One region of the Mesorhizobium sp. M0701 genome, then DNA from elsewhere that is predicted to be linked to it. Evidence: riboswitches for the same ligand, from Rfam matches in the RefSeq annotation. Region 1 holds a riboswitch; each other region holds the start of a gene.

Region 1 (7,522 bases):
CCTGATCCAGGAAGGCCATGTCGGGCTGCTGGAGGCAGCGGCCCGTTTCGAGCCCGAGCGCGAGGTGCGGTTCTCGACCTACGCGACTTGGTGGATTCGCGCCTCGATGCAGGACTATATCCTGCGCAACTGGTCGATCGTGCGCGGCGGCACTAGCTCGGCGCAAAAGGCGCTATTCTTCAACCTGCGGCGCCTGCGCGCCCGCCTGGCAAACGGCGCCGAGCAGATGTCGAATGCCACGCTCTACCGCGAAGTGTCGGCGGCTCTCGGGGTATCGGAGGCCGATGTGGCGATGATGGATTCCCGCCTTTCGGCGCCGGACAGCTCGCTCAACACGCCGCTAGCCGACGATGCGGGCGCAACCGAGCGGATGGAGTTCCTGGTTTCGGATGACCCGCTGCCCGATGAGGTCGTCGGCGATACGATCGACGTCGAACGCCGCTCGGTGTGGCTGAAGACGGCACTCGGCGCTCTCAATGCGCGCGAGCTCAGGATTATCGAGGAACGCCGGCTGAGCGACGAGGGCGCGACGCTCGAAGCGCTCGGCGAGACCCTCGGCATCTCCAAGGAACGTGTCCGGCAGATCGAGGCGCGCGCCATGGAAAAGCTCAAGGCGGCGCTGGTAAAGCAGAATCCGGAATTTCTCGCAGCCTGAATCGCGTCGGCTGCTATTTGTCGGTGACGATCTTGACCTTGTCGCCGGCCGAAACCGCGGCACCCGGCGACAGCGCGTTGAGCACCCTGAACAAATCCAGCTTGCGGTCGACGCCGACCATCTGTGCGGCCAGGGAGCCCATTGTCTGGCCGGGCTGCACCGTGACGATGCGGATACGCAGCGGCTTCAACGCCGCCTTCTCGGCAGCACTCAGGATGCGGAACGAGCCGCTGACCGAGCGCGCCACCGTGCTCAGCGAGGTGCTGGCCGACGGTGCAGCAGTCAGCAAGCGGTAGACCTGGCCGCCGGCGCGGATCACCGCAATGTCGAATTGCCAGCCATCGGCGCCGGCATGCGCGGTTGCCGCTTCGTTGCCGTTGATCGTCTCCTGGCGCACGCTGCTGTCGTCGAGGCCGGCAACCCAACCGCTGCGGATGTAGTCGGTCAGCGAGCGGTTCTTGTCGATCGAAACGCCGTCGAAGCGGATCGCCATGTCGCCCGGGCCGGTCGCCGTCACCGCCGCCGCCGAATTGTCGATGACGAAACCGTTGGGCACCGAGAACGACACGCCGAGGCCGGGGTGCAGGAAGGTTTCGCCGCGCACGTAGCCTTCCTCCGGCGTGTCGCCGTAAAGCAGCCCATCTACGCCGGCAAGAAATGAATCGCGGTCGCGCGACCCGACACCGGGCGCGCCGAACTGGCGGGCGTGGCGCTGCGCGAGGTCGATACGCTGCGGCGTGTTGGGGTGCGTCGCCAGGAAGTCGAGGCTGGCGTCGGTAGCGCCGCTGATCGAGCGAAAATCGGTATAGGCCGACATCGACTGCAGGAAGCGGCCGGCGGCGTAGGGATCGAAACCGGCTTCGCCGATCGACTTGATGCCGATGGCGTCGGCCTCCAGCTCCTGATTGCGCGAGAACTGGGCCAGCCTCAGCTTGCCGCGGATCAGCGCCGCCTTGGCCGTCGGGTTGTCGCCGAGCACATCCGAAACGACCTTGGTCGCCAACCCCTCCTCGGCTTCCAGCTGCTGGCGCTGCAGGCCGTGGTTGGCCGTAACGTGGCCCATCTCATGCGCGATGACGGCGGCAAGCTCGGCCGAATCGTTGGCCAGCGCCAGCAGCCCGCGGGTGATGTAGAGATAGCCGCCCGGCAGCGCGAAGGCATTGACGTTGGGCGAGTTGAGGATGGTGATGCGGTAGGTCTGGGTTGGGTTGGCCGACACCACGGTCAGTCTGCCGACGATCTTGGCCACCATGCGCTCGAGCTTGGGGTCGGAATACTCACCGCCATAGGTGGCGAGGATGCGCGGGTGCTGCGCCTTCGCCAGTTGAGCGAGCTTGCCGTTGGCGGCGACATTGTCGACCGTGATCGGCTTGTCTGAGGGCTGAAAGCCTGATTCCTGCACGTCGGGAGGCGTGAACATCTGGCAGCTTGCCAGCGCCACGGCGAGACCGGCCAGCGCCAGAAAGCGCGCCAGCGGTTTCACCCTCCGATTGTCGATGCCGGTCGGCAGATCGGCTTCCTTTCAAGTCCTGGGACGTGACCGCGAAAATCGGGCGCGATTTCCGGAAAGCATCACGCGCGAAATCAAGTGCTACGGCGTCCTTCGTGCGTCCGACAGATACGAGGCAGCAAGGGCAAATCACGGTCTAAGCCGGACCAGCTCCTGGCGGACCTAGCCACACTACCTCGACCATGGCAAGCAAGCGCCGCTTCGCCTTCCGCCGGTTTGACCATAAATTATGTCCGCTTCCGGGCAACATCTCGTGATCCAGCCGCAAACGGACCCGAGCCGATATAGCGTCGGAATGCCTCCGGTCCAGCCCCGACGAAAAAATCGGCCGCGGTGCCCGTCGCGGCAACCGTGCCACCATCCAGGAAAACCATGTTTTGGCCGATACGGCGCGCATCGTCCGGCTGGTGCGTGACGAATAGCACCGTCATGCGCTGCTCCGAATGGACGTCGGCCACCAGGTCGAGCATGTCGTCGCGCAGTGCCGGTCCGAGCGAAGCGAACGGCTCGTCGAGCAACAGCACCGGCCGGTCGCGCACCAGCACCCGGGCGAGCGCGACGCGCTGCCGCTCGCCGCCGGAGAGTTCGCGCGGCAGCCGGCTTTCCTTGCCGGCAAGGCCGACGCGCTTCAGCGCTGCGGCGATTGCGGCGCGGTCAGCCTCGCTCAGCCTGAGCGAAGGCGAGCGGCCGAGCCCGACATTCTGCTCGACGGAAAGATGGGCAAACAGGTTGTTTTCCTGGAACACCATCGATACCGGCCGCGCTGATGGCGGCGCAGTGCTGACGTCGGCGCCGCCGATCAGCACGCGGCCTGACCGCGGCGTCTCGAAGCCGGCCACCAGATTGAGCAACGTCGACTTTCCCGAACCGCTCGGCCCCATGATGGCGGTGATTTCCGACGCCGGGAAATCGACATCGAATATAAGCGGCGTTTCACCATAGCTGAACGAGACATTATCGAGTCGTACGGCCGCGCCTTTTTCCACCGAAATGGACCGTTCCGGGCTGATCGGCATCATGATTTCTCCCTCCTTCCCAGCCAGTCCGCGGTCAGCACCAGCGCCAGGCAGACAAGGCCGAGCAGCAGCGCCAGGCCGGCCGCATCCTCGGTGCGGTAACTGCCCATGCGCGCCAGCAGCAGATAGGGCAAGGTCTGCACGGAATCGCTGCCGAATAGCGCAATGACGCCGAGATCGCCGAGCGACAGCGCCATGGCGAAAGCGAAGCCGGTGGCGAGCGGCCGCCGCAGCGACGGCCAGTCGACCAGCCGCAACCGGTTCCAGCCCGAGATACCAAGCTGTGCGCAGAGCCGTTCGTGGCGTTCGCTCGCCGCGTCATAGGCAGGGCGGATGGCGCGGATGGCGAACGGCATCGCCATCACCGCATTGACCGCAACCACCATGACAGGGGCAATCGCAAAGACATCGCCGACGGTGCGCAAGAGCAGGAACCAGCCGGCGCCGATGACGATGGGCGGCACCACCAGGACGAACCCCGCACCGGTGTCGGCCAGATGTTCGAGCAGTGTCCGCCGGCCCTGCCGCCGGGTGAGCGCCAGCGCCCGGCGCGCCATAACCAGCGACAGCGACAACGCCACAGAGAGCAGCGCCGATAGGAGGGAGAGCACGGCACTGGTCGCCGTCGCTTGCCGCACCGCGCTCTCGCCGGCCAGGCGGCCGAGATCGGCGCCAAGCCCGGCTGCCAACGTGGCCGCCATCGGCCCGGCGACAAACAGCAGTGCGAGCCCGATCGCCAATGCGTTCAGCACGGTCTCGGCCGCACCGGCTGAAAAATACCGGCGCGGCGCCACCGGCAGATTGGCATCCCCGACCATATTGGCGCCGAGCCGCGTCAAGGCCAGCACAACGACGAAGGTCAGGGCAATCTGCAGCAGGGTCAGCGTCACCGCCCGCGCCGGGTCGAAGTCAAAACGCAGCGCCTGGTATATGGCAACCTCGAGCGTCGTCGCGCTGGGTCCGCCGCCGAGCGTAAGCACGATGGTGAAGGAGGTGATGCACAGCATGAAAACGAGCCCGGCAACGCCGGGCAAGACCGCACGCAGCGGTGGCCATTCGATCAGCCGGAAGGCCGGCGCAGCACCCATGCCAAGCTGGCTCGCCAGCCGCCATTGGTCGGCCGGCACGGTCTGCAACGCCTCCAGGAACAGCCGCGTCGCTAGCGGCAGGTTGAAGAAGACATGGGCGACGAGTATGCCCGACAGGCCATAGATGCCGGGCCAGCTCTGGCCGCCTAGCGCGCCCAGCGTGCCGGCAAAATGGCCGGCGCGGCCATAGAGCGCCAAGACACCGAGTGCGGCAACAATGGCCGGCAGCGCCAGCGGCACGGCGAAAAGCTGCAGGATGAAGCCTCGCCCGAAAAGCTGTGGATGCCGCGACAGTGCACGCGCGACAAACAGCGCCGGTGCGACGGAGAGCAGGGTCGACAGCAGAGCCTGCCAGAGCGTGAAACGGACGACGCGCAAGAGATAGGAATCGAAAGCGGCGGCGGCGCCGGACAGGTCGCGTGTGGCTTCGACGACGAGCCCGGCGAATGCACCGCCGATCAGCAGCGCGATGGCGGCGAGCGCGACGATGCCGGCAGTGACGCGGGGATCGGCCGGATGACGCGTACGCATGTCGCGCTACCCGACGCTACGACAGGTGTTGATCGAAGGAAACACCTGACAATGGCCGAGCCCACCCCCCTCTGGCCTGCCGGCCATCTCCCCCTCAAGGGGGGGGATTGCGCACTCAGCCGCCTTCGCCAATCTCACAAGTGGCAGGACGAGGAGAGGCGACAAAGCTGCCGACCTCCCCCCTTGAGGGGGAGATGGCCGGCAGGCCAGAGGGGGGTGGCTTGGCGCAAACATCCGACGAGGCTTGAGCCCTACTTGCTCATCGCCGCAAGCCACTCATCGACCCAGGCCTTGCGGTTGGCCGCGACGTCTTCCGGGCTGAACAGCAAGGTCTTGGTCGGCTTGACCAGCTTGTCGAACGCCGGGTTGAGCGGCTTGTCGGTTTTGCCGGCCGGGAACATCCAGTTGGTTTCGGGAATGACATCCTGGAATTTCGGTCCGGTCATGAAGGCAATGAACTTTTCTGCCAGCGGGTTCTTCGCACCCTTGGTGGTGATCCCCGCAACCTCGATCTGCAGATATTCGCCCTCCTCGAAGGACGCCGCCTGGTAGCGCTCGGTGTTTTCGGCGACCATGTGGTAGGCCGGCGAGGTGGTGTAGGACAGCACCATCGGCGCCTCGCCCTTGGTGAACAGGCCGTAGGCCTCGCTCCAGCCCGGCGTTACCGTCAGCACCTTCGCCTTGAGTTTGGCCCAGGCTTCCGGCGCCTTGTCGCCATAGACCGACTTGACCCACAGCAGCAGGCCAAGGCCCGGCGTCGAGGTGCGCGGATCCTGGATGACGATCTTCTCTCCGGCATCGCCCTCGACCAATTCCCTGAGGCTCTTCGGCGGGCTCTTCAGTTTTTCGGTATCGTAGACGATGGCGAAATAGCCATAGTCGAACGGCACAAAAATATCGTCGCTCCAGCCGCCCGGCACACTGACGCCCGATATTGCGCCATGCGGCGAAAACAGGCCGGTTGCCTTGGCATCCGCCGTCAAATTGGTATCGAGGCCAAGTACGATATCGGCCTTGGTCGCGGCGCCTTCCAGCTTCACACGGTTGAGCAGCGCCACGCCGTCGGCGACCGAGACGAATTCGACGACGCAACTGCATTCGGCCTCGAAGGCCTTCTTCACCGCCGGTCCCGGACCCCAATCGGCGGTGAAGCTTTCATAGGTATAGATCGTCAGCCTATCCTGTGCCGATGCCTGCCCTGGCAAGGCGAGCGCGGATGCCGCAAGCAGGACAATTGAGACAAGAGAGTGGAAAAAACTGCGCATCGGCGCCTCCTTCGTTCGCGTTGAAAGGAATTGAGGCGTCGGGCTGTCCGAAACGTCTAATCCCTCCGCCGGTACAAACCGGATCAGGTTCAGCGGGTTGGCAGTCTTGCCTCTCAGCCGGTCCGCGAAAATCGCGTCCGGCACCCCGTTAGAGCGTTGCGACACATAGGCCCGGCGGAAGTGCTGCGCAAGCGGAAGTTTGCCGGGCATCCAAAGCCCAGCCTTCCGTTTCGTCTGCCGTTTCATCTTCCGTTTCCGGGGCAGGGCTGGTAAGGGCCACGAGATATGAGCACATTCACCATCCTGCTTGGCGGCGATCTCATCCGCACGCCGCTGCTCGACCGCCAGGTCGAAGGCTCGCGTGTCATCGCCGCCGATGCCGGCATCGGCCATGCCCGCATGCTGGGCCTGAGGCCGGAACTCTGGGTCGGCGATTTCGATTCGGTGCCTGCCGAGTTGCCGGAGGATCTGGCCGCCGTGCCACGGCAGGTGTTTCCCGCCGAAAAAGACAAGACCGACGGTGAACTCGCTATCGCCGCCGCACTCGAACGTGGTGCGACCAGCCTTGTGCTCGCAGGCGCCTTCGGCGGCAAACGTACCGACCACATCTTCCTGCATCTGGCGCTGAGCGTCCGGCTGGCGGAAGGCGGGACGGAAGTGCTTTTGACCAGCGGCGCACAGGAAGGCATTCCCTTGCTGCCGGGAAAGACTGACTTCGACTATGCCGACGGCACGCTGTTTTCGGTGCTCGGCTTTTCGGATCTCGCCGGCCTGACAGTCACCGGCGCCAAATGGCCGCTCGACCATGTCGAGGTTGCGTTCGGCTCGTCGCTGACCATTTCCAACGAGGTCAGGGGCCGGTTGGAAATCGCGCTGGCCAGCGGCCGCGCGCTGCTGCTCGCGCATCCCTATCCTCTTCCGGAAAGCTGAGCCCAGAAAGCTGACATGGCGCCGCCGCTTCTCAATCTCGACGGGATAAAGCTGACCTTTGGCGGCACGCCGCTGCTAGACGGTGCCGCCCTGACAGCCTCAGTTGGCGACAAGATCGCCCTGGTCGGCCGCAACGGCTCTGGCAAGTCGACGCTCCTCAAGATCGCCGCCGGGCTGATCGAACCGCAGGACGGCGAAGTCTTCCGCCAGCCATCGGCGACCGTGCGCTACTTGCCGCAAATGCCCGACATGGACGGCTTTGCGACTGTCCGCGCCTATGTCGAGGCGGGGCTCGGGCCGGCCGACGATCCCTACCGCGCCACCTACCTGATGGAGCATCTCGGCCTATCCGGCGAGGAACGGCCGAACGACCTCTCCGGCGGCGAGGCGCGGCGCGCCGCCCTCGCCCGCGTCATGGCGCCGGAGCCCGACATTCTCCTCCTCGATGAGCCGACCAATCATCTTGACCTTTCGGTCATCGAATGGCTGGAGGAGGAGCTTGCCCGCACCTCCTCGGCACTGGTCGT
Region 2 (7,522 bases), on a different contig from region 1:
ACGGCGAGGAGGCGAATGCGTTCTGGCGCAGCACCGCCAAGACAATTCTCGTTCAGTTGTCCGAATCAGGAATTGCACCCGGGCGCGCCGAACAGGAAATTGGAACGCTTCTTCATGCCGTCTTACGCGAGATAGCCAGCCGGAGTGCTGCGAAACGCACACTCTAGCGTCGACTCACGACGAATGATTGCCGCTTGCAGACTCGACTAGGCTTCGCACATGTTACTGCACTGCTCCCGTCGAATGCCAGGTTTCTCACCCCTCATTGCAATATGCGCAGCCGAACTGGCTCGGCCAAGCCGGTTTCGGCAAAAGGCAGGCAGCTAGCGCGGCTCCCGCCCAAAAAGCCAGTTTCGAATATTTCATTGTTTACTCCAGCTGGCACGTGCCCGGTGGCAGCCAGCTGGAAACCTGGCGGAGCCAACCAATTGAGATCGTGAAACACTCCACTTACGCCAATGGTTACGCTCGCTGCCTATCGCCGCGCTGGCCCTAATCACCGTCCGTCGCGGTCTATAATGGGTCGGCTGGCTGCTCCGCGTCGCAATGCTGAATGCCGAAGGACTGGCGCGGCCATGGACAGGCAAGCGCAGGTCCTGATGCGATGTTTGCTGAATCCGGTTGCTGGGCTTGCATTCCATGGTGGTATTGGCTCGAATAAGCTTCTGGCGGGCAGTGTCCGTTCGAATGATGCTTTTGCGTTGCCTTGAGCGCAAGTTTTTGGCCAGCCAGCCAGCGCCTCCTCTTAAGCATGCTGCTGGTCAAGGCCCAGCGGCCTCTAGCTGCTAGTCCCCCCTCAACCAAGCCGCTGGGCCATACCCGCTAGAGCGAAGCGTGCTGTCTCGCACATTAGCAATCCCTTGCTTAAGCACGCTCCAGACTCGTTTCATGAAGCGGGGAATTGGAATTGGTGACGTGGTCGCAATCACCGCGACTGATCAGCGATCCGCCAAATTGGCGGCAAATCCATTGGAAAGCGCGCCAGACCGAAGCTATACCGCGCGGTTAGCCGGTCCCATCGTCCTGCCACCACTCGACAGCGCTGGCAATAGAGCACCAGATCCCGGTCAATACAGCCGCCCTACCCTTCGCAAGACAGTCGATGAGGGCCTGGATATCTATCCCTATTCGGCCGCACCTAAGTTCCAGATGTCCCGATGTAGGCGCCATGTCCCGTCGTCGCCCTTTTTCCAGACGACGAGATACTTGCCCGCGACGGTGGAGAGGGCGCCGCCTTTGCTCGGCACACCGAGCGTAAATGCGCCAACTTCGTAGGCGAGATTCCCGCTCCCTTCCACTTCCAGCGCCTTCAGGGTGAGATTCTTCATCCCGGCCTTGATTGCGCCCTGCCAGAATTCTTCCACGCCCTTGCGGTCATCGACGCGTTTGCCGTCGGGTGGCAGCAGGGCGGCATCGTCGGTATACATTTGACCTACCGCTGCTGCGTTTCCGCTGTTGAAGGCGTCCATGAATTTTACCAACGCCGCTTCGATGTCCTCACGAGCCGAGTGGGCGGCCGCAGACAATGCAGACGAAAGAAGCAGCACAGCAGCAAATGCAAATGACTGAACCAGTCTCATTTCGTCCTCCCTTGCGTGCCCGACATGCCCACCCGATGAATAGCGCCGACCCGAGGGCGCCGCGGCGTTCGATGGCCAGGCGCGGATCATATTAGACTTATCTGATATGACGGCGCAAGCGCAGCTGCGACCCTCTGAACGACCAGCGTAGCAGCTGCCGGAGAGCTTCAAAGCGGCGGCTACCGCCTCACTGCCCTCCTCGTCTCGACGAAAGAGTTCGTTCGAATGATGCTTTTCCGTGGCTTTGCTCGCAAGTTTTCGTCAGCCAGCACAGGGCCTCCTCTTACGCTCGCTGGTCGTCAAGGCCCGGCGGCCACTAGCTGACAGTCCCCCCGCAGCCAAGCCGCTGGGCCCCTCGACGTGGGGAACGAGCATTGGAGACGATGTCGCGCTTTCCGTTACAGCCCGAAGGCGGGTGACAGATGACCGCGTCAGCCTCTCCACCCCGAGCTACGATTTCACGCATTCGATCAGGCACAGCTCTCTCGGGCTAGCGCGCCAAGCATGAGTTAGCTCCCGAATGAGCAGGTGCCGCCCAGTTCAGCTTCGGCCCTTGCGCGCGCAAAGTATTGGGCGAGATCGATCGGCAGTCCGGTCGGCAAATTGGGGCAGCGATGGCGAGAATGAATGCCAGGAACTTCCCTTCGGTGCCGCTTCGTCGATCTGTTTGCCGACAAGACGCGCGCGCTGCGTGCCGCCCCATACCGCAGAGAACTCACTTCAGGTCACACACACACACACGACGCCACCGAGACCCTGCATCACTTTTCTACTCCGACGCCGCCACGTCACCAAGATCAGTCGCGAGCGTGATCGCGGCTATCAAATCGGGATCGCGCGCCGGAGCGCTCTATGAGTGAGCCCCGAACGGCGCGCTGCTCCTCGAGCAATCCGGCTCGACGTAAGGCGGGCCATCCGTGCCGGCCTCGTGACTAAGAGACGGGCGAATGGCGGTTCCTGGACTCACCTTTTTGTCTGAAGTCGCTTCCTTGAGCCGGTGGCGGAGTTCTTGCTTGATCGACTTCAGCACCGTCTTAGAATCGGTTTTCGGAAAATTTGTCTTGTAGCATCAATTTTCATGGAATAGGATCATTTTTCATAGGATTTGGCCGGCTAAACCAAAATTCGATGGAAGGATTCGCTTTTCATGCCTGCGGTGCAACAGCACCAATTTTCAGGTCCTGTTACCGTTTTTCAGGAACTCCGCCTTCCTGAAACGGCGACCCCGGCCGGGTACAGCGCCCTGATCGGAGCCTACAGGCTCGCCGTGCCCTTGCCCCGTAGGTTGTTCGCCACTGGCGAGCATCATCGCATTACCGAACGGGATGGCTGGCGGATCATGACCCCCCGCCACGCCCCAAATCCTACCCTCGAGGGCCACCTGACCTTTGCGCTCAAGTACGAGGGACTGGACCTTGCCGTCCTCAAGCGGCTGTTCCAAGTGACCGGTCCCGCGCCGATCGAGGCGCTGGTCCGTGAAAGCCCGACCGGCAGTTATGCCCGCCGCATCTGGTTTTTATATGAATGGCTGAGGGGCGCGCGTATCGATCTGCCGGACGCGGCGGCCGGACGATACATTCCGGTTGTCGATCCCGAGCTGCAGTGGCCCGGACCCGACAAGACCGCTTCGCGCTACCGCGTAAGGGACAATCTCCCCGGCACGCGTGAGTTCTGCCCTCTGGTGTTCCGCACCAAGATTCTGGAAAAATTCATCGGCCTTGAACTACCGCGGCGCGCGGAGGCAATCGTAGCGGACGTGCCGCGCGACCTCCTTGCTCGGACCGCCGCCTTTCTTTTGCTCAAAGACTCGCGATCAAGCTATGCGATCGAGGGCGAGCACCCGCCGCAAGATCGCATCCAGCGCTGGGGCCGCGCCATCGGCGAAGCCGGCCGCTGGCCGATCGATCGCGATGAGCTGCTGCGTCTGCAAAGAATTGTACTTGGCGACGCCCGTTTCGTAAGACTTGGCTTCCGAAAAGAAGGAGGTTTCGTCGGCGAGCATGACCGAGACAACGGCACGCCCTTGCCCGATCACATCGGCGCTCGGCCCGAGGACCTGCCGCGGCTAATCGATGGAATGGCAGCGTTCGATCAGGGCCCCGCGCAAAAGCTTGATGCAGTCGTAGCCGCCGCAATCCTCGCCTTCGGCTTTGTCTACATTCACCCATTCGAGGACGGAAACGGCCGCATTCACCGCTACCTAATCCACCACGTCCTTGCCATGCGCGGCTTCAATCCGCCGGGAGTGGTCTTTCCCGTCTCGGCCGCGATCCTGGACCAGATCAACGAGTACAGGGGCGTGCTCGAGAGCTATTCGCAGCGCCTTCTGCCGTTGGTGGAATGGGAACCGACGCCGCAATTCAACGTCCGGGTGCTGAATGACACCGGTGATTTCTACCGGTTCTTCGATGCAACCCCGCACGCCGAATTCCTCTATGCCTGCGTTCAGCGGACGATCGAACGGGACCTTCCCGAGGAAACCGCATTTCTGCAGCGCTACGATCAGTTCCGGCAGCAGGTGGACGCCTTTATCGACATGCCCGAGCGGTTGACCGATCTGCTCTTCCGTTTTCTTCACCAGAATGATGGACATCTATCGAATCGCGCGCGCGAAAAGGAATTCGCCGCGCTGACCAGTGACGAGGCAGGAAGAATCGAGGCGATCTACGCGCAAACCTTTGGTGCCCATTGAAGGTGTGATCATCAGGATCGATTTTTAGTCCGACGGTTTGCGATTCCCTTGTCCCTGCCTTCATCTCCGACGCTTGACTTGTCGCCGAGACATGCACGATTTTTTCCGCACGGTCTGACCGGCCGCCGATCAGCCGCGGCCAGAACGCGCTTGACAAACCGGAGCCGTCCCGTCCAACCTCACGCATTCACCAGGGGAGTCCCGGCAAGGGGCTGAGATACTGCTGGCTTTCGCGGCGCAGTGACCCGTTGAACCTGATCCAGTTCATACTGGCGTAGGGACGGTGCAAGCGCTTTGCGGGAGTTCACGCCCGAGGTCCTGTTTCGAGCAGGTCGACCAAAGCGTCTTTTCATCCTTCCGGCACAGAACTGGGTCTCCAATGCAACGAGCAAAGGAGCCTCAAGATGAATGCCCTCACCCCCGCCGTCTCGACGGGACCGCTGCCTGCCTCACGCAAAATCCACAAATCCGGTACCATCCACCCGCAGCTCAGGGTGCCGATGCGCGAAATCTCCGTCCATCCGACAGCCGGCGAGCCGCCCGTCACCGTCTACGATCCGTCCGGCCCCTATACCGACCCGACTGTCGAAACCAGCATTGAAAAGGGCCTGGCCCGGCTTCGCCACGAATGGATCTTGGCGCGTGGCGATGTCGAGGCCGGTGACGGTCGCCATGTCCGGCCGGAGGACAACGGATTCGCGACGGGCGAACGCCTGACGCCGGAATTTCCCATCCGCCACCGACCGCTCAGGGCCAAAGCAGGCAAGGCGGTGACGCAGCTTGCCTACGCGCGCGCAGGCATCATCACACCCGAAATGGAGTTCGTCGCCATCCGCGAGAACCTTGGTCGCGAGATCCTGCACGGCAAGCTTGAGCGCGACGGCGAGGCTTTCGGCGCGACACTGCCCGATTTCGTCACGCCCGAATTCGTGCGTGACGAGGTGGCGCGCGGACGGGCGATCATTCCCGCCAACATCAACCATCCCGAGAGCGAGCCAATGATCATCGGCCGCAATTTCCTGGTCAAGATCAACGCCAATATCGGTAACTCCGCCGTCACATCGTCGATGGCGGAAGAGGTCGAAAAGATGGTGTGGGCGATCCGCTGGGGCGCCGATACGGTGATGGACCTGTCGACCGGCCGCAACATCCACAACATCCGCGACTGGATCGTCCGCAACGCGCCGGTGCCGATCGGCACGGTGCCGCTGTACCAGGCGCTCGAAAAGGTCGGCGGCATTGCCGAGGATCTGACCTGGGAGGTCTACCGCGACACGCTGATCGAACAGGCCGAGCAAGGCGTCGACTATTTCACCATCCACGCCGGCGTGCGGCTGCATTACATCCCGCTGACCGTCGACCGGGTGACGGGTATCGTCTCGCGCGGCGGCTCAATCATGGCCAAATGGTGCCTGCACCATCACCGGGAAAGCTTCCTCTACGAGCACTTCGCCGAGATCTGCGACATCGCCAGAGCCTACGACGTCTCCTTCTCGCTCGGCGACGGCCTTCGTCCAGGCTCGATCGCCGATGCCAACGACGCGGCGCAGTTCGCCGAGCTGGAAACGCTCGGCGAGCTGACGCAGATCGCCTGGGCGAAGGATTGCCAGGTGATGATCGAGGGGCCTGGCCACGTGCCGATGCACAAAATCAAGGCGAACATGGACAAGCAACTCGCCGTCTGCGGCGAGGCGCCGTTCTATACGCTTGGACCGCTGACGACCGACATCGCGCCGGGCTACGACCACATCACCTCAGGCATCGGCGCCGCGATGATCGGCTGGTTCGGCACCGCCATGCTCTGCTACGTCACGCCCAAGGAGCATCTCGGCCTTCCCGATCGCAGCGACGTCAAGATCGGCGTGATCACCTACAAGATAGCCGCCCACGCCGCCGACCTGGCGAAGGGCCATCCGGCAGCGAAAGTCAGGGATGATGCGCTTTCCCGCGCGCGCTTCGAGTTCCGCTGGGAGGACCAGTTCAATCTGTCGCTCGACCCGGAAACCGCGCGGTCCTTCCACGACCAGACCTTGCCCAAGGAGGCGCACAAGGTGGCGCATTTCTGCTCGATGTGCGGACCGAAATTCTGCTCGATGCGTATCTCTCACGACATCCGCGCCGAGGCACAGAAAGAGGGCATGGCGGCGATGGCGGCGAAATACCGCGAGGGCGGCGATCTCTACGTGCCGGCGGACGAGACCGACGCACCGCTCATACCTCAGCCACGTGAGCGATCATGAGGGTCTTGGTCAAAGGGGCCGGCGTCGCCGGCCTCACCGCCGCCTTCGAGTTCGCCGCACGCGGCGCGGCGGTTACCGTTGCCGAGATAAGGCCTGCCCTTGGGGGCAATGCGTCGTGGTTCGCCGGCGGCATGCTGGCGCCATGGTGCGAGCGTGAAAGCGCCGAGCAGCCGGTGCTGGATCTCGGGCGCGGTGCCGCCGACTGGTGGGATGCCGCAACGCCCGGCCAGGTGACGCGGGCCGGAACGCTGGTCGTGGCCGCGCCGCGCGATGCGGGCGAGCTCGACCGGTTCGCCAGCCGCACGACGGGCTATCGGCGCGTCGAGGAAGATGAAATTGCCTTGCTGGAGCCCGACTTAGCCGGCCGCTTCCGCCGCGGATTGCTCTTCCCCGCTGAGGGCCATCTTGATCCGCGCCAGGCGATGGCAGCACTTCATGATAAGCTCGCGGCCACGGGGGTCGAGTTCCGCTTCGGCGCCGACGCCCAGCATGTTTTTGGTTTCGATCGTCAGATCGACTGTACAGGAATGGCGGCGCAAAATGACTGGCTGCGCGGCGTTCGCGGCGAAATGCTCACCCTGCGTATCCCTGATATCTCGCTGTCGCGCCCCGTCAGGCTGCTGCATCCGCGCTTTCCACTCTATGCAGTGCCGCGCACCGACCACCGTTTCATGATTGGTGCGACGATGATTGAAAGCCAGTCCGTCGGACCGGTTACGGCGCGTTCGATGATGGAACTGCTGGGTACCGCCTATGCCCTCCACCCGGCCTTTGGCGAGGCCGAGATCGTTGAAACCGGTGTCGGCGTCCGCCCAGCCTTTCCCGACAATTTGCCGCGCGTCGAAATCAAGGGTGAAATCATCGCGATCAACGGGCTCTATCGTCACGGTTTTCTCCTGGCTCCCGCCATGGCGCGCCAGGCTGCCGATCTGGTTTTCACTCAAGACAGAACCAAGGAGCTTGCTCATGAAACTGATGGTCAACGGCGAAGCGCATGAGGTTGCCGCCAC
Region 3 (7,522 bases), on a different contig from region 1:
GTTATCGACTGTTTCCTTAGCAAGACTTCATCACTGACGTCCATTCCTTTTACTCTTTGAACGGAGATCAACAATGAACATTAGGAGCCTCCTCCTCGGCTCAACTGCGGCACTGATTGCCGTTTCCGACGCTCGCGCCGTGACCGCCGTTGCCGAGCCTGACCCGACTGAGTACGTTAAAATCTGCGACGTCTACGGCTCGGGCTACGTCTACATTTCAGGCACTGAGACCTGCGTGCGCATCGGCGGCTATGTCCGTTACGACGTCGGCTTGGGCCATGTCGGATTGGTTGATCACGCAAGAACCTCGGATGTGAGGACTGGTGAGGATCAGGGCACATGGCAAAACAACACGCGCTTCACATTGAAAACTTGGACCGGCCAGGAGACCGAACTCGGCACGTTGAAGACCTACACCGAAACCCGCATGAACTTCGGCAACCGCGGCGCTTCGGTTTCGGACAGTTCTCGGCCCTATGCCTTCAACGGAGACAGCACTTTGACTTTCGCCTGGATTCAGCTTGGTGGCCTCCGAGTTGGTAAGGACTGGTCGGCCTTCGACATGTTTATTGGCGGCGCCGGTGACGTACTCAACCAGACGCCGGTTCCGTACGGCCCTTTCGATACCAATGTGGTTCAGTACTACTTCGACGTCGGGAACGGCTTTTCGGCCGTGGTTTCGCTCGAAGAAGGCTCGGGCGTGGTCGGCACAATCGACAGCTACGCTCCGCACGTAGTCGGCGGCTTGAAATACACACATGGCTGGGGCGCGATCACCGGCGTTGCCGCTTACGATAGCAACTACGAATCGGTGGCCGCCAAGGTCCGTGTCGACATCAATGTCACCAACAAACTGTTGCTGTTCGGAATGTTCGGCTACGGTTCCAGGGGCAAGCTCAACGACGACTCCACGAACGCGATCGACGCTCATGGTCGCGGCTTCTATAAGATTTGGGGCGGGAACTGGGCTTTCTGGGCTGGCGCCGCTTACGAGCTCAACGAGACAACTTCGTTCAAGCTTCAGCTCTCCGGTGATCAGCTCAAGAACCATGGTGTCGCTGCAAACGTCGCCTATGCGTTTCTTCCAGATTTCACAGTTACGGCGGAACTCGACTATGGCCGATACGGTAACTTCGCCGTCGGCAAGCTGGACGCTTCCAACGTGAATTGGACCAACGCCAACAAGAAGAGCAGTGTCGGCGGAATCCTGCGTTTCGAACGCTCATTCTAACGGATGAAAGGGTTGAGCTCCGAGATCCGGTTGAGCGGACCAATCCCGCAACACTCCAAGAGAACGTCGCATGGAAGCTATACGAGATTGGAGCCTCGATCTCGGGGCCGGACGATGTTTCATATCAGATCTGGTCCGGATGATCGCGCAGGCGATATTCATCGCTCGATTATGTGTTTTGATCTGCAGCTCTTTCATTTCCTCATCCCTTCCGCCCGCTTGACGGACCCTGCCATTCAGCAGTACCCGGCCAGGTTTTCCAAACTCGAAGGCCCAGTCGGGTCAGGACGTGTTCAACTTGTTGAGCGATTGTGGGGTGCGGCCCGACGCACTTGAAAATCGCAAATGGATCGCCTCCGTTCAGCCATCCCCGCGGAAATTCGGGCGCGAGAGAACAAGCTCCAGAGCATAAGCGAGGCTGATCGAGGAACAGACGATTCTCAGGCGACGCTCCATCCGATCTTGCGCCTGGCCGAGACGATCGCCCGACGATCCTCGCCGCGGCCAGAACGCGCTTGACAAACCGGAGCCGTCCCGTCCAACCTCACGCATTCACCAGGGGAGTCCCGGCAAGGGGCTGAGATACTGCTGGCATTCGCGGCGCAGTGACCCGTTGAACCTGATCCAGTTCATACTGGCGTAGGGACGGTGCAAGCGCTTTGCGGGAGTTTACGCCCGAGGTCCTGTTTCGGCAGGTCGCTAGAAGCGTCTTTTCATCCTTCCGGCACAGAACTGGGTCTCCAATGCAACGAGCAAAGGAGCCTCAAGATGAATGCCCTCACCCCCGCCGTCTCGACGGGACCGCTGCCTGCCTCACGCAAAATCCACAAATCCGGTACCATCCACCCGCAACTCAGGGTGCCGATGCGCGAAATCTCCGTCCATCCGACGGCAGGCGAGCCGCCGGTGACCGCTTACGATCCGTCGGGCCCCTATACCGATCCGGCTGTCGAAACCAGCATCGAAAAAGGCCTGGCCCGACTTCGCCACGAATGGATTTTGGCGCGCGGCGATGTCGAGGCCTATGACGGCCGCCATGTCCGGCCGGAAGACAATGGATTCGCGACGGGCGAGCGCCTGACGCCGGAGTTTCCCATCCGCAACCGGCCACTCCGGGCCCAGACCGGCAAGGCGGTGACGCAGCTTGCCTATGCGCGCGCCGGCATCATCACACCCGAAATGGAGTTCGTCGCCATCCGCGAGAACCTTGGTCGCGAGATCCTGCACGGCAAGCTTGAGCGCGACGGCGAGGCCTTCGGCGCGGCCGTTCCCGATTTCGTCACGCCGGATTTCGTGCGTGATGAGGTGGCGCGCGGACGCGCAATCATTCCCGCCAACATCAACCATCCCGAGAGCGAGCCGATGATCATCGGCCGCAATTTCCTGGTCAAGATCAACGCCAATATCGGTAACTCCGCCGTCACATCGTCGATGGCTGAAGAGGTCGAAAAGATGGTGTGGGCGATCCGCTGGGGCGCCGACACGGTGATGGATCTGTCGACCGGCCGCAACATCCGCGAATGGATCGTCCGCAACTCGCCGGTGTCGATCGGCACGGTGCCGCTCTACCAGGCGCTCGAGAAAGTCGGCGGCATTGCCGAGGATCTGACCTGGGAGGTTTACCGCGACACGCTGATCGAACAGGCCGAACAGGGCGTCGACTATTTCACCATCCATGCCGGCGTGCGGCTGCACTACATCCCGCTGACCGTTGACCGGGTCACGGGTATCGTCTCGCGCGGCGGCTCCATCATGGCCAAATGGTGCCTGCACCATCACCGGGAAAGCTTCCTCTATGAGCACTTCGCCGAGATCTGCGACATCTGCCGCGCCTATGACGTCTCCTTCTCGCTCGGCGACGGCCTTCGTCCCGGCTCGATTGCCGATGCCAACGACGCGGCGCAATTCGCCGAGCTGGAAACGCTCGGCGAGCTGACGCAGATCGCCTGGGCGAAGGATTGCCAGGTGATGATCGAGGGGCCCGGCCACGTGCCGATGCACAAGATCAAGGCGAACATGGACAAGCAGCTCGCCGTCTGTGGCGAGGCGCCGTTCTATACGCTTGGACCGCTGACGACCGACATCGCGCCGGGCTACGACCACATCACTTCCGGCATCGGCGCGGCGATGATCGGTTGGTTCGGCACCGCCATGCTCTGCTACGTCACGCCCAAGGAGCATCTCGGCCTTCCCGATCGCAACGATGTCAAGATCGGCGTGATCACCTACAAGATCGCCGCCCATGCCGCCGACCTGGCGAAGGGTCATCCGGCGGCGAAAGTCAGGGATGATGCCCTTTCCCGCGCGCGCTTCGAGTTCCGCTGGGAGGACCAGTTCAACCTGTCGCTTGATCCAGAAACCGCGCGATCTTTCCACGACCAGACCTTGCCCAAGGAAGCGCACAAGGTGGCGCATTTCTGCTCGATGTGCGGGCCGAAATTCTGCTCCATGCGCATCTCCCACGACATTCGCGCCGAGGCGCAGAAGGAGGGGATGGCGGCCATGGCGGAGAAATATCGCGCGGGCGGCGATCTTTATATGCCGGTGGAGACGCCCGAGGTAGAAAAACAGGCCTCAGTGCAGGAAGATCAGGGGGCGCGTTGAGCCATGCGCCGCATTCTTGTCAAAGGCGCCGGTGTGGCAGGCCTCACCGTCGCCCATGAATTGGCCGCGCGGGGTGCATCCGTCACGGTTGCTGAAATTCGCAGCCAGATCGGCGGCAATGCCTCCTGGCTCGCCGGCGGCATGCTCGCCCCTTGGTGCGAACGCGAAAGCGCCGAGGAGGCGGTCGTCACTTTCGGCAACGTTGCGGCCGACTGGTGGGAAAGGGCGCTGCCCGGGCTGGTGACGAGGGCCGGCACTCTCGTCGTCGCCCATACGCGCGATGCCTTCGAGCTTGCCCGTTTTGCAGCTCGTACGCGCAACTATGAGTGCGTTGACGAAAAGGCGGTTGCCGCCCTCGAGCCCGATCTTGCCGGCCGCTTTCATCAGGGCCTGTTTTTTGGCGGCGAAGCTCATCTCGATCCCCGTCGGGCTCTCGAAGCCCTCGCCGGCAAACTGCGTGCGATGGGCGTCGTCTTCCTTTTTGAGACGGGTGAGGTTGGCCTTTCCGGCTTTGATCAGGTGATCGACTGCACGGGCATCGCGCGGGCCGACGACGATTTACGCGGCATGCGCGGTGAAATGCTGATCCTCCACACGCGTGATGTCTCTCTCGCGCGGCCAGTGCGTCTCGTGCATCCGCGTCATCCGATCTATATCGTGCCGCGAGCCGATCATCACTTCATGGTCGGCGCGACCATGATCGAAAGTACCATGACGGACCGATCACCGCCCGTTCGCTGATGGAACTCCTCAATGCGGCGTATGCACTCCATCCGGCGTTCGGTGAGGCCGAAATCGTTGAGACGGGAGTGGGCGTGCGCCCTGCCTATCCCCACAATCTGCCGCGGGTGAAGCGCAGGAAGGACGGCACGATCACGATTAACGGCCTTTACCGGCACGGTTTCCTGCTTTCACCGGCCATGGCCGAGCAGGCTACCAGCCTTGTCTTCAACTCATCTGCCGACCAGGGAGCCTGAAAATGAAGCTGATCGTCAACGGCGAAGCGCTTGAAGCCAAGGCAACGACGCTCGACGCTCTTTTGAAGGAGATTGACTATGAGGGCGGCTGGCTCGCCACCGCGCTCAACGGCGACGTAGTGCCCGCGGCCGAACGGGCGGAATTCCGCTTGAGCGAGGGCGACCGGATCGAAATCCTGTCACCCATGCAGGGAGGCTAGCCGATGTTCGATCTTCTCGGGGCAAAGCTTGCCTCACGCCTGCTTCTCGGAACCGCCCAGTATCCTTCGCCGGCCATCCTTGCCGATGCAGTGAAGGCGTCTGGCACTTCGGTGGTGACGGTATCGCTGCGCCGTGAAATGGCCGGCGGCAGGGCCGGCGAGAAATTCTGGTCGCTGATCCGCTCGCTCGGCGTGAGCGTCCTGCCCAATACCGCCGGCTGCCACTCCGTGAAGGAAGCCGTGACGACCGCGAAGATGGCGCGCGAGGTCTTCGGCACGTCCTGGATCAAGCTCGAAGTGATCGGCAACCACGACACGCTGCAGCCGGACGCGTTCGGCCTGGTCGAAGCCGCGCGCGTCCTTTGCGAAGACGGCTTTTTGGTGTTCCCCTATACCACCGACGATCTCGTCGTCGCCGAGCGGTTGCTGGAGGCGGGCTGCAAGGTGCTGATGCCGTGGTGTGCGCCGATCGGCTCGGCGGTCGGACCGGTCAACATCATGGCGCTGCGCTCGATGCGCGGATATTTCCCCGACATTCCGTTGATCGTGGATGCGGGGCTCGGACGGCCATCGCACGCAGCAACCGTAATGGAACTCGGCTTCGACGCTGTGCTCCTGAACACGGCGGTCGCCAAGGCGGCCGATCCGGTCGGCATGGCGCGCGCTTTCAGCAAGGCGGTCGACGCCGGTCGCGAAGCCTATGGTTCGGGACTGCTCGAGCCGCGCGGCGTCGCCGTGCCATCGACGCCGACAATCGGCAGGGCGGTTTTTTCATGAAGCTCGATCCCTTCTACCTGATCGTCGACAGTGCCGCCTGGATCGAACGGCTGGTGCCGCTCGGCGTTAGGCTGGTCCAGCTCCGCATCAAGAACATGGACGAGAACGAGTTGCGCGCGGAAATCCGCCGCGCGAACGGCGTCTGCGCGGTCCATGGTTGCCAACTGATCGTCAACGACTATTGGCGCACGGCAATCGAGGAAGGCTGCGACTTCGTTCATCTCGGCCAGGAGGATTTGGCTGCGGCCGACCTGCTGGCCATTAAGTACGGCGGATTGAAGCTCGGACTTTCGACCCACGATCACACCGAACTGGAAACGGCGCTGGCGGCCGAGCCGGACTATGTGGCGCTGGGTCCTATTTATCCGACGAGCCTCAAGAAGATGAAATGGCCGCCGCAAGGGCTTGAACGGCTCAGCGAGTGGAAACGACGGGTCGCGCCGATCCCGCTGGTCGCCATCGGTGGCCTCAACCCCGACCGGCTCGACGGCGTATTCGAGGCTGGGGCAGACAGTGCCGCGGTGGTCACCGACGTCACGCTGCATCCTGACCCTGAAGCGCGCACCAGAGAGTGGATAAAAGAGACCGCCCGATGGCGCTGAGGCAGGAATCGCATGTACTTGTCGTCGGCGGATCGGACTCCAGTGGGGGTGCCGGAATCGCGCGCGATATCGAGACGCTCTCCTCCATGGGCGTGCGCAGCTGCCTTGCCGTCACTGCGGTGACGGTGCAAACATACGACATCGTCACGGACATCCTTCATCTGCAACCCGGTCTGGTGGCCGATCAGATGCGTGCAGCGCTGCAGGCCAACAAGCTGGCGGCCGTCAAAATCGGCATGCTCGCAACGGCTGAGATCGTCGCTGCGGTTGCCGCTGTGCTGCGCGAAAATCCGCGCATACCGGCAGTCCTCGATCCGGTGCTGGCTTCCACGTCGGGCCGAGCGCTTCTTGAAGCAAGCGCCATCCCCATCATGAAGCAGCATCTGATGCCACTTTGCCGTATCGTCACACCCAATCTCATCGAACTGGCGCTTCTTGCCGGCTCAGAGCTAGCGGTGGATGAGGTCGGCGCGCTTCAACAAGGACAACAACTGCTCGCCGCCGGGGTTCAGGCCCTGCTGATCAAAGGCGGCCACGGCTCAGGACCTCGCTCAACGGATGTTCTCGTTCGACCTAACCAAGAACCCGTGCGCCTTGACACTCGTCGGCTGGCAAGAACGATGCGCGGCACCGGCTGTGCCCTGGCCAGCGCGATAGCCGCGTATCTGGCGATCGGGGCCTCGATTGAGGAAGCGGTGCGCCAGGCCAAGCTTCTGGTGTTCGAAAAGATTTGGAAACACCCCATATGAGAATCAGGCTCGCGATAGGCGGCCCCATTTTATCGCCGACGATTTCAGCCAACGGAGGGTCATGTTCGCTGGCCGGTGCTTATGACAAAAGCATCTGATCCTGACCGCTTTTGTGGCTCTGGTTTCGTCGATGGGTGAATGATCTTCGGTTCAGCAGACGATTAGCAGCGGGAGCTAGGCACCGCCAATCGCGTGGAATCTAGGATCATATTGCGCGAGCAAGAATCCCCTTGGCGGCGATTATCACCAAGGGGATCTTGGCGTCGGCGACTGTGCACACCTGACTAAATCTAGTTTGCGGCGATCATAGCCGCAAAACATCAAAAAATAAGAGCGAGTAAATTTTAGTAGACAGCTCATAACTCGAAGCAACGTTATCGTA

Evidence for each region. A riboswitch is a leader RNA that binds a small molecule or an ion and turns the genes downstream of it on or off. The one in region 1 is predicted to bind thiamine pyrophosphate.
Region 2: it holds a riboswitch for thiamine pyrophosphate, as region 1 does, so the genes downstream of both, thiC (phosphomethylpyrimidine synthase ThiC) here and thiB (thiamine ABC transporter substrate binding subunit) in region 1, are expected to answer to the same signal.
Region 3: it holds a riboswitch for thiamine pyrophosphate, as region 1 does, so the genes downstream of both, thiC (phosphomethylpyrimidine synthase ThiC) here and thiB (thiamine ABC transporter substrate binding subunit) in region 1, are expected to answer to the same signal.

What each region holds. Positions count from the first base shown of each region.
Region 1 covers NZ_JAMYPO010000011.1:93,381-100,902, reverse strand. The annotation lists gene NKI24_RS13845 (RNA polymerase factor sigma-32) at 1-655, shown strand, start outside; gene NKI24_RS13840 (M48 family metalloprotease) at 669-2,138, opposite strand; gene thiQ (thiamine ABC transporter ATP-binding protein) at 2,393-3,184, opposite strand; gene thiP (thiamine/thiamine pyrophosphate ABC transporter permease) at 3,181-4,800, opposite strand; gene thiB (thiamine ABC transporter substrate binding subunit) at 5,052-6,065, opposite strand; TPP riboswitch at 6,109-6,223, opposite strand; gene NKI24_RS13820 (thiamine diphosphokinase) at 6,351-6,995, shown strand; gene NKI24_RS13815 (ABC-F family ATP-binding cassette domain-containing protein) at 7,011-7,522, shown strand, end outside.
Region 2 covers NZ_JAMYPO010000010.1:132,347-139,868, reverse strand. The annotation lists gene NKI24_RS12925 (DUF6074 family protein) at 1-167, shown strand, start outside; gene NKI24_RS12920 (YybH family protein) at 1,125-1,580, opposite strand; gene NKI24_RS12915 (Fic family protein) at 2,728-4,272, shown strand; TPP riboswitch at 4,455-4,571, shown strand; gene thiC (phosphomethylpyrimidine synthase ThiC) at 4,677-6,512, shown strand; gene thiO (glycine oxidase ThiO) at 6,509-7,510, shown strand; gene thiS (sulfur carrier protein ThiS) at 7,479-7,522, shown strand, end outside.
Region 3 covers NZ_JAMYPO010000058.1:7,894-15,415, forward strand. The annotation lists gene NKI24_RS32265 (porin) at 74-1,231, shown strand; TPP riboswitch at 1,779-1,895, shown strand; gene thiC (phosphomethylpyrimidine synthase ThiC) at 2,000-3,835, shown strand; partial or broken gene thiO (glycine oxidase ThiO) at 3,839-4,812, shown strand; gene thiS (sulfur carrier protein ThiS) at 4,815-5,012, shown strand; gene NKI24_RS32285 (thiazole synthase) at 5,016-5,789, shown strand; gene NKI24_RS32290 (thiamine phosphate synthase) at 5,786-6,391, shown strand; gene NKI24_RS32295 (hydroxymethylpyrimidine/phosphomethylpyrimidine kinase) at 6,382-7,140, shown strand.